DNA from 3 places in the Paenibacillus sp. 37 genome. Region 3 is predicted to be linked to each of the others. Evidence: predicted binding sites of a transcription regulator. Region 3 holds the regulator's gene; each other region holds the start of a gene.
What was found. The regulator LexA, encoded in region 3, represses DNA repair genes until DNA is damaged. The targets are predictions, from matches to a motif close to CGAACATATGTTCG.
Positions count from the first base shown of each region.

Region 1: a site for LexA is predicted at 1,773-1,786, ahead of F0220_RS10395 (DNA polymerase IV). Genes of this name have one in related genera too.
Region 2: a site for LexA is predicted at 1,818-1,831, ahead of addB (helicase-exonuclease AddAB subunit AddB). Genes of this name have one in related genera too.

Region 1 is NZ_CP043761.1:2,287,908-2,291,182, forward strand. Features, by position in the region: gene cimA (citramalate synthase) at 1-1,344, opposite strand, end outside; gene F0220_RS10395 (DNA polymerase IV) at 1,876-3,177, shown strand.
Region 2 is NZ_CP043761.1:4,985,243-4,988,517, reverse strand. Features, by position in the region: gene F0220_RS21460 (class I SAM-dependent rRNA methyltransferase) at 93-1,469, shown strand; gene addB (helicase-exonuclease AddAB subunit AddB) at 1,896-3,275, shown strand, end outside.
Region 3 is NZ_CP043761.1:4,178,151-4,181,425, reverse strand. Features, by position in the region: gene F0220_RS17895 (aldehyde dehydrogenase) at 1-1,048, shown strand, start outside; gene lexA (transcriptional repressor LexA) at 1,154-1,780, opposite strand; gene F0220_RS17885 (LysM peptidoglycan-binding domain-containing protein) at 2,078-2,455, shown strand; gene F0220_RS17880 (DUF896 domain-containing protein) at 2,551-2,760, shown strand; gene F0220_RS17875 (hypothetical protein) at 2,886-3,275, shown strand, end outside.

The sequences.
Region 1 (3,275 bases), 1.9 Mb from region 3:
CGCTTTCCGAAGGGCGTTATCGAGTGCGTTAACCGGACCATTGCCCTCAGCAGCGGTATAAGCGCTTGTTCCAGCGATATTCACTTTGACAAAAGCTTCAGAAACAACGGATTTGCCCGCTGTTTTCTCCACAAGCATTTTGAATGATTCAAACGTGAACAATTCTTTCATGTCACCGTTTGCTTCACGAATTAACAATTCAAGCGAAGCATCTGCACCTTCGAACTGGTAACCCTGATGCTCCAGGTCTTTGATCTTCTCAATAATCTGACGTGAATTGGCATTGCTTGGATCGAACTCAAGCCCCAGTTCCTGTGCTTTGGATACAATGTTACTTTGTCCGGCAAGTTCAGAGACCAGCACACGTTGTTTGTTACCAACCAGTTCAGGCACGATGTGTTCATAGGTACGTGAATCCCGCAGGATGGCAGAGACGTGAATTCCACCTTTGTGAGCAAAAGCAGCATTGCCGACATAAGGCTGATTAATCGGCATATTCACATTGGCAATCTCGCTAACATAACGAGCCACGTTTGTAAGTTGTCTCATGGAATCTTCAGTAACACATTCATAGCCAAGTTTCAGTTGCAGGTTCGGGATAATGGATGCGAGATTGGCGTTACCGCAACGCTCTCCATAACCGTTCATCGTTCCTTGCACCTGACGGGCTCCGGCTTGTACAGCGCTGAGTGTGTTGGCCACAGCCAGTTCACAATCATTATGTGTATGGATGCCGAGATGGGCATGAGGCAGGCTTCTATGCAGTGTGGATACGATCTCGTGCACCTCGTTTGGCATCGTCCCCCCGTTGGTATCACACATGACGAGCCAGTCCGCTCCTGCCTCGTGGGCCTTGGTCAAGACCGCTTGAGCATACTCCGGGTTATGTTTGAATCCGTCAAAGAAGTGTTCTGCATCAAAGATGACTTCCATACCATTCTGTTTCAGATAGGCGATGGAATCATAGATCATGGACAAGTTTTCTTCCAATGTAGTTTGCAAAGCGGTATGCACATGGAAGTCCCATGATTTACCGACCAGGGTTGCAGCCTGAGCACCAGATTCGATCATGCGCTTCAGGTTGGCGTCTTCACTAGCAACGCTGCCTTTACGGCGGGTACTGCCAAAAGCAACAACCTTTGCGTTCAGGTTTAATTCCTTGACTCTTTTGAAAAACTCAATGTCCTTGGTATTGCTGCCGGGAATTCCGCCTTCAATATAATGTACACCCAGGTCATCAAGCTTCTTGGCAATTTTGAGTTTGTCGTCTGCCGATAAGCTGACACCCTCCCCTTGTGTGCCGTCACGTAAAGTCGTATCGAAGATGGAAATGGCCTTTGACATGAAGATCCTCCTTTGAGATAAAGCGCTCTTTTAAAAGTATGGATTGTAAGTTGGGAAAAGCTGTTAAGTACGTTAGTGGACGAATCCTTCGATTCGGCAACGCTACACTGTGTTAAACTGGGTGCGCTGATTTGTCCTAAAATCGTCAATTTGTATAATTAATTATTATATCACCATTATAGCCAAATGCTACATCGAAATCGCAGTATCATGTAACAATTAACGGATTTTAGAGAAAAAAGAAGGATGTTAATCATAATCCGGATGTATGTTATAATCTATTATTGAGTTTTAATTGGAATATATGGAAGAAAAGGAGGGCTTATTTTGAGTTTTGTATGGGAAAATACGGTTATTGCCCTGGTCACTTTGATATTTTTTGTGAGTGTAGGCTGGTTGATTATTCGGTCTCTGATCAGATCTCGCAGAAAATAAATGTTCGTGACTGAATTAACATAACGGGTTTGATATACTATAGAAGAAAGAAATTCGTTTCATTAATTAGTGTGCAAGAAAGGGCGGGGGTTCATGATGTCTTCAGACGGCAATCCTCCAGCGAATGTGGATCAATACTATCCTACAGCCGGACGGGTGATTCTGCATGTCGATATGAATGCTTTCTACTGCTCTGTACATGAAGCCGAGGAACCAGATTTATATAGAGGAAAAGCAACGGCCGTTGCGGGCAGCAGTGAACTGCGAAAGGGTGTAATTGTAACCTGCTCATATGCCGCTCGTAATCGAGGCATCTCAACAGGAATGGTTGTCCACCAAGCCTTGAAAAAGTGCCCTGATCTCATTGTGATTCGTCCTGATTTTCATTTATATCGTCAATATTCAAGAGCTTTCATGCAGATTGCGTATAGTTATACCCCTCAACTTGAGGCAACGTCCATTGATGAATGTTATCTTGATATTACAGGGTCAAGGCAATTCGGGAATCCAATGGAGATTGCGGAGAGCATTCAGCGTAGAATCAAGGATGAATTGGGGCTGCCATGTTCCATTGGCATTGCCCCCAATAAATTATTGGCAAAAATGGCTTCGGATCTGAAAAAACCAAACGGTATCTCCATTCTACGTATGAGGGACGTACCCCGGATTCTTTGGCACAGGCCATGTAACGAGATGTTTGGCATTGGCAAAAAAACGGCTGAAAAGCTGAAAAAACTGGGCATTGAAACGATTGGTCAATTGGCCAAGTCGGATGAGAACATGTTGACCGAACTATTCGGAGTTAATGGAGCATGGCTCAAAAATTCTGCGAATGGCATTAACCATTCCGCAGTTCACGCGGAACGGGAAGCCAATAAATCCATTGGACATACAACCACTTTACCGGCGGATGTATCGGATATGAATGAGATTCATCGTGTGTTCCTCAATATAAGTGACCAGGTAGCCAGAAGATTGCGTAAGCACGAAATGTTCAGCCAGGGTATTCAGATTACGATCCGCACACCGGATATGAAGACAATCACCCGATCACGTTTAATGGAAGTTCCTACGGAGGATGCAACGGTCATTTACCGTGAGGCCTGTAAACTATTTGAGAAGCATTGGGGTAGTGGCAAGCCTGTACGCATGCTGGGTGTGACACTTCAGAACCTGATTCCGAGAGAAGAATCCGCTGTGCAGATGGACTTGTTTGAATATGAGCAGAAGCCCAAGAAGGACAATCTGATTCGGATTATGGATCAGTTACGTGATAAATTTGGTGAGAATGCTGTTGTGACCGCCGGCATGCTTGGAGACGATCCTTCCGTGCTGCTTCGGAATCATAAAGTGCGCGGTACATCCCTGCAAAAAGATAACTTGCAAAGTCTTGATTAAATAAGGGATAATAGAGACTTGTGGTTGCAAAATGATTTGTAATTATCCTTACTTTGGTTTAATATGTTTCTAGATAAAAACACTGTACGTTTTGAATT
Region 2 (3,275 bases), 810 kb from region 3:
CGATCGGAAGATCGATTCGAACCCGGAACGCCACCTACGCGCCGCACAAAACCTATCTTTTGAACTATTAAATTAAAGGAAGTGGATCTACCTTGCCATCAGTTAAACTCGAACGCAGTCGCAAAAAGCGGCTTGAACATGCACATCCATGGATATTTAACAACGAAATTGCCTCTGTTGACGGAAACCCGGAACCGGGAGATCTGGTCAATGTATTGAATCATCAAGGTCGCTATCTGGCGACAGGATATTACAATCCCGCATCTCAAATCACTGTAAGGGTTGTAGCTTATCAACCTTTGGAGTCCGAACAAATGGATACGGCGTTTTTTGCAGCGCGTTTCCGCGATTGCTTGCGTCATCGGGAACGTTTTATCCAGGATGGAGAGGCTTACCGTCTCGTTTACGGCGAAGCTGATTTTCTGCCAGGATTAATCGTTGACCGATTCGGCAGCATTCTCGTTGTACAGTTGCTTACACTTGGCATGGATCGTTGCCGTGAAGCCATTGTACAGGCACTCATTGAAGTAATGCAGCCTGAAGGCATTTACGAGCGCAGTGATGTCTCGATTCGTGAACTGGAAGGTTTGGAGCAGACCAAAGGTCCGCTGTACGGAGAGTGCCCACGGCATGTCACGGTTACAGAGAATGGACTACTCATTAAAGTCGATATCGTGGAAGGACAGAAGACAGGTTACTTCTTCGATCAACGTGAGAATCGTGCAGCGATCGAACCGCTCATGAAGGGTTGGGGCTACAAGAGTGGAATCACACTTCAAACGACTGAGCAGGATGGCACAGAGCAGCTCTTGCCTGTGAATAAAAGCGGAAAGGTAGTTACATTCCCATATTGGGATGGTGCCACTGTACTGGAGTGTTTCTCACACACGGGCAGCTTTACGTTGAATGCTTGCAAGTATGGAGCTAAAAAAGTGACTTGTCTTGATATTTCGGAGCATGCCATTGAGAGTGCACGAACAAATGTGGAGCTGAACGGTTTCACCGACCGGGTCGAATTCGTAGTTGCTGATGCATTCCAGTACTTGCGTGAACAAGTGAAGGGGCTGGATGAACGTACTGCACGTGCGCGCGCTGGCGAACAAAAAGTAGATACTTCCAAAGCGCTTGCAGCTGGCGGTAAAACATTTGATGTAGTCATCCTCGATCCCCCGGCGTTTGCCAAGACGAAATCAGCAGTTAAAGGTGCATGCCGCGGATATAAGGATATCAACCTGCAAGGTATGAAACTGGTTAATGAGGGCGGATATTTGGTAACAGCCAGCTGTTCGTATCACATGCGTCCTGACCTTTTCTTGGACACGATTGCCGATGCAGCAGAAGATGCAGGAAAAGTACTGCGTCTAATCGACTGGAAGGCAGCTGGTAAGGATCACCCGCAAATTTTGGGCGTGGATGAAGGACATTACCTGAAATTTGCTATTTTCGAAGTGCGCAGTAAAAAGAATTAATCGTATGATTTCCGTTCAAATTTCACTGTATAGATTGGACTAAAGATTTACACGAGAACGTAGAGGACAGAAATAACCTGAAGGAGTGAAGCTAAAAGCTTTCTGAAGAGCTGCTTCGGAAGCATAATCTTCGCCTTTATTCTTGTTTTTTTTCACTTTTTAAAAATTGAATCAAGAAAATCTGGGAATAGCAGCGATCGGAGGGTTGTTCTGTCATCGCAGTGGCAAGTGTAAATTATCTTTAATTTAATCTATAGATCAAGTCAAAAGTCCACAGTGTGATAGCTGCGGGCTTTTTGCTGTTTTGCTGTGTTAACGGAGATGATCTCCGGTTTTACCGGATAGTGGCAAACGTATGTTCCGAACCAAGTCAGATATGTTATACTGGGAATTAAAATCTTGTACGTGTGGTTTGGAGGATTAGACATGTCCGTTCGTTTTGTTATTGGCCGGGCAGGCAGCGGCAAAAGCTCGCTGATTACCCGGGAAATTACATCCCTGCTTCAACAAGAACCGCAAGGCACACCTTTGATTTTGCTCGTTCCAGAACAGAGTTCTTTTCGAACAGAGCAGGCATTGGTGTCTTCTGGAACAATTAAAGGTACGATGCGTGCAGAAGTGCTCGGCTTTCGCCGTTTAGCCTATCGTGTAATGCAGGAAGCAGGTGGTTCTGCTCGTATTCCGATCGGAGCCGAAGGCAAAAAGATGCTGCTCTACAAGGTCATCCAGCGCCGTAAGGAAGAATTAAAGCTGTTTGGTGCATCCGGCAGCCAGCTGGGTTTTATAGGCGAATTAAATGACTTATATAGTGAATTTAAACGTTATGAAGTTGATCCATCATTGCTGGAAGAGGGGCTGTCTGGAGGGAATACCTCATCGACTTCGCCAATTCTGGAGGATAAGTTGCATGACTTGAATCTGATATATCGTGACTATGAACAGGAACTGACCAATTTATATATTGATGATGAAGACACGTTGACCGAGCTGACAGATCGTTTGTCGGAAAGTGCATTGCTGCAGGATGCCCAGATCTGGATTGATGGTTTTCAGGGATTCACGCCACAGGAGATGAGTGTGATTGGTCGGCTGATGTTGCAGTCCTCTTCCGTGACCATTGCACTGACATTGGATCGTCCTTATGATCACGGCGCACTGCCTGGAGAATTGGAACTGTTCTATCCCACGGCAAGTGCCTATGCGCGTCTGAAAGGGATGGCTGAAGAACTGGGTGTACCGAGCGATATAACCGTGCTAGATTCGGAGATTCCACCGAGATACAAGGATCGTCCGGGACTTGCTCATCTGGAGGCTGGTTTCGACCGCCGAATTCGTTGGAAAAGTGATGGCCTTGATTCCGGAATCCGACTGGTTGCAGCGGAGAACCGACGAGCTGAGATGGAGGGAGCACTGCGTGAGATGCGGCGTCTGGCGCAAAACGAAGGTGCGCGTTATCGGGATATGGCAGTACTTGTTCGTCAGTTGGATACCTACGCTGATATAGCTGAACCTCTATTCAGGGATTATGACGTACCCGTCTTTCTGGACCGCAGAAGAAATGAACTTCATCATCCATTATCCGAGTTTATCCGTTCGGCACTGGATATTGTTCGGCGCCATTGGCGTTACGAGGATGTATTTCGCTGTGTCAAAACGGATCTGCTGCTTCCGCGTGATGGTTCCATCACCCGTGAAGATATGGACCAGCTTGAGAATTATGTACTGGCTTGTGGTATTCATGGATATCGCTGGACTGACGGCAAACCGTGGAAGTATGTCCCAAGCCTTTCGCTGGAAGACAACGGT
Region 3 (3,275 bases):
ACAAGTCCCAACCAATTCGGCTATGCCGGATGGGGTGAGTACCATTTACCCGGAACCATACGGAGTGGCGCTTATTATTGCACCTTGGAATTATCCGTTCCAACTGGCCTTTGGCCCACTTATTGGAGCAATTGCGGCCGGTAACTGTGCAGTTATCAAGCCTTCTGAATTAACACCAGCCGTATCTCGTCTAACGTATGATCTGATTCGGGAGATCTTCCCTCAGGAGTATATTGCGGTTATGGAAGGAGAAGTTGAGGCCAGTACAGCATTGTTGAAAGAGAAGTTTGATTATATTTTCTTCACAGGAAGCACAGGTGTTGGTCGCATTGTGATGAAGGCAGCTGCGGAGCACTTGACTCCTGTAACTCTTGAGTTGGGTGGTAAGAGTCCGGCTATTGTGCATAGTGATGCAGATCTGAAGCTGGTGGCCCAGCGTATTGTTCGTGGTAAGTTCCTGAATGCAGGCCAAACTTGCGTTGCTCCGGATTATTTGCTTGTACATGAACAAGTTCATGACGAATTGATCAATCTGATTGGCGCAGAGATCAAAGATAAATTTGGGGATGATGTGTTACAAAACGCTGATTTCCCGCATATTGTCAACGAACGTAACTTTAATCGGTTGTCGAAATTCCTCACAGATGGCAAAACGCTAATTGGTGGGCGTTCTGTACGTGAGCAGTTGCTCATTGAGCCGACTGTACTTGGAGATGTGAAATGGGAATCAGCTGTGATGCAAGAAGAGATCTTCGGTCCGATTCTTCCTGTGTTTACGTACAGTGACCTGAATCCTATGCTGGATGAGATTGTTCGCCGGCCAAAACCATTGGCGCTATATCTCTTCACACAGGATGAGCAACTGCAGGATCAGGTTCTGAATCAAGTATCCTTCGGTGGGGGATGTATTAATGACACACTTTCTCATATGACTTCACACTATCTCCCGTTTGGTGGTGTCGGAGAGAGTGGTATGGGCTCATACCACGGACAACAGAGCTTTGATGTGTTCTCGCATCACAAGAGTGTTCTGAAACGCAGTGAATAATTAGCCGCATAAATAACATAAACATGAAAAAAAGAGGTTGCCCTGTTCATCAGGGCAACCTCTTTCGTATTTCATTACATCTAGTTTTGTTACTCAAGTTAAATATTAATGAATATCTCGGAAAAGGCCAATGACTTTACCCAGAATACTAACATGTTTCAAACGTAAAGGTTCGAAGGTCGCATTCTCCGGTTGAAGGCGAATATGATCTTTCTCTTTATAGAACGTTTTCACTGTAGCTTCATCGTCTTCAGTCATTGCAACGACGATATCACCGTTATCAGCAGTTTGCTGTTGACGGACAATAACGTAATCTCCGTTAACGATTCCAGCTTCCACCATACTATCTCCGACTACCGAAAGCATAAACACTTTCTGTTCGCCTACATAATGTGTAGGAAGAGGGAAGTAGTCTTCAATGTTCTCGGTTGCAGTGATTGGAACCCCGGCTGTAACCTTACCAACAACAGGAATACGTGCAACGCTATGAGCAAATTGATGAGAATGCTCAGACTCTTCCTGGCTCAGAAGCTCAATGGCTCTTGGCTTGGTAGGGTCGCGTCGGATCAAACCTTTTTTCTCCAAACGATCCAAATGTCCATGTACTGTTGAGCTGGAAGCCAGTCCAACCGCTTCACCAATTTCCCGTACGGAAGGAGGATACCCCTTCAACCGGACTTCATTTCGTATAAACTCCAGAATAGCCTGCTGCCTGCTGGATATCTTCGACATACCGTATCAACCCCATTTTAGTAACGTTTGGGAAAATTATAACATAGAACCTCCGTTCGTACAAACATAAGTTCTAAATAAAATAGCATTAAATCAGTGTTTTTTAACTTATAGAACAGTAATTGTCCAAAAGTCAGAGCATAATACTGCAAATGCTTTGCAAAAGGAAGTGAAATAAGAAATTTCTCCTTCTAAAAAAGAAGCGAACAATTGTTCTGAAAATCTATTGAACAAAACAAGTGTTCGTGTTATATTGATTTCAACAGATAGGAACAAACGTTTGGAGGCGGGTATTTAATGAGATATTCTACTTATCAAAGCATTTATGAACCAATGAATTCGGAACTGGTGAAGTCTAACATAGGGAACTACAAGAAGGTTTTAGCGCGTTTCAAGATTTCTTCATGGATGTTAAAGGTAGCAATTACCTCTATGATTATATTTATTGGATGCAGCACCGTTTTAACTGTATTTGCTGGCAATGAGAATGATGTTCTGCCTGGAGGGAAGATTGCCGTTTCACAAGGGGAAACCTTATGGAGTATTTCTTTGGAACATAAACCGACGAATATGGATACACGTATTTATATAGAAGCAATTAAGAAAGTGAATCAACTTCATACGACTTCCATCCAAGTGGGTCAAGTACTAGCTCTACCGCAATTTGCAGAATAAAATGCACGTCAATGAGTGTTAGCGCGTGTCAGCTTGACAAGCAGCCTTTATAATGGCAAAGTTAATATGACTTTGTATTTTTGGAGGGGACAAGCTTGGATATAGATAGTCTGGTAGCACGCATTAACGAATTGGCTCGTAAGCAAAAGTCCACTGGATTGTCAGAGGAAGAACTTGCTGAACGTGCCGAGCTAAGAGAGATTTATTTGAGCAATATTCGCAGCAATTTCAGACAACAACTGGATACCATTGAGATTGTTGATGATGAGAATGACAAAGGCCACCAAGGCAAACTCAAACACTAACGAAACCTAATGATATCATTATGATATTTAGGTTTCTTCCTGTTATTTTGAGTGTGCAATTTATAGGGGGAAATGTTGGTTTGCAATTATGTAAGCCGATACAAAGACACATAAGGGGGATTCACATGTCGCGTTCGTTCGAGAGAACGGTTAAGAAAAATTCCAAGCAGTTAAATCAGCAACGCAAAAAAAGTGGTCAACCAATCACTGGTACACCAGGTGAAGAAGTCTTTAAGGGACGCAGCTTGTTGTTCCCAATATTTTTGATCGGTCTCGCCTTTTTGTATCTGTTTATGAGCACATTCCTTGTGCAAGCTCCAATGACAACTTGGGACTGGGTGACCATGCTGCTTTACGTATTTTTGGCAGTCATCTTCATGCTTCGCCGTCCATACATCAAGATTAGCAGTAATCGGATTATAACGACGAAGGGTAATCGTGAACGTTCAATCGGGGTTGAAGATATCGTCAAATTCAGAATTGAACCGGGTACAGTTGTTATCGAACATAACAGT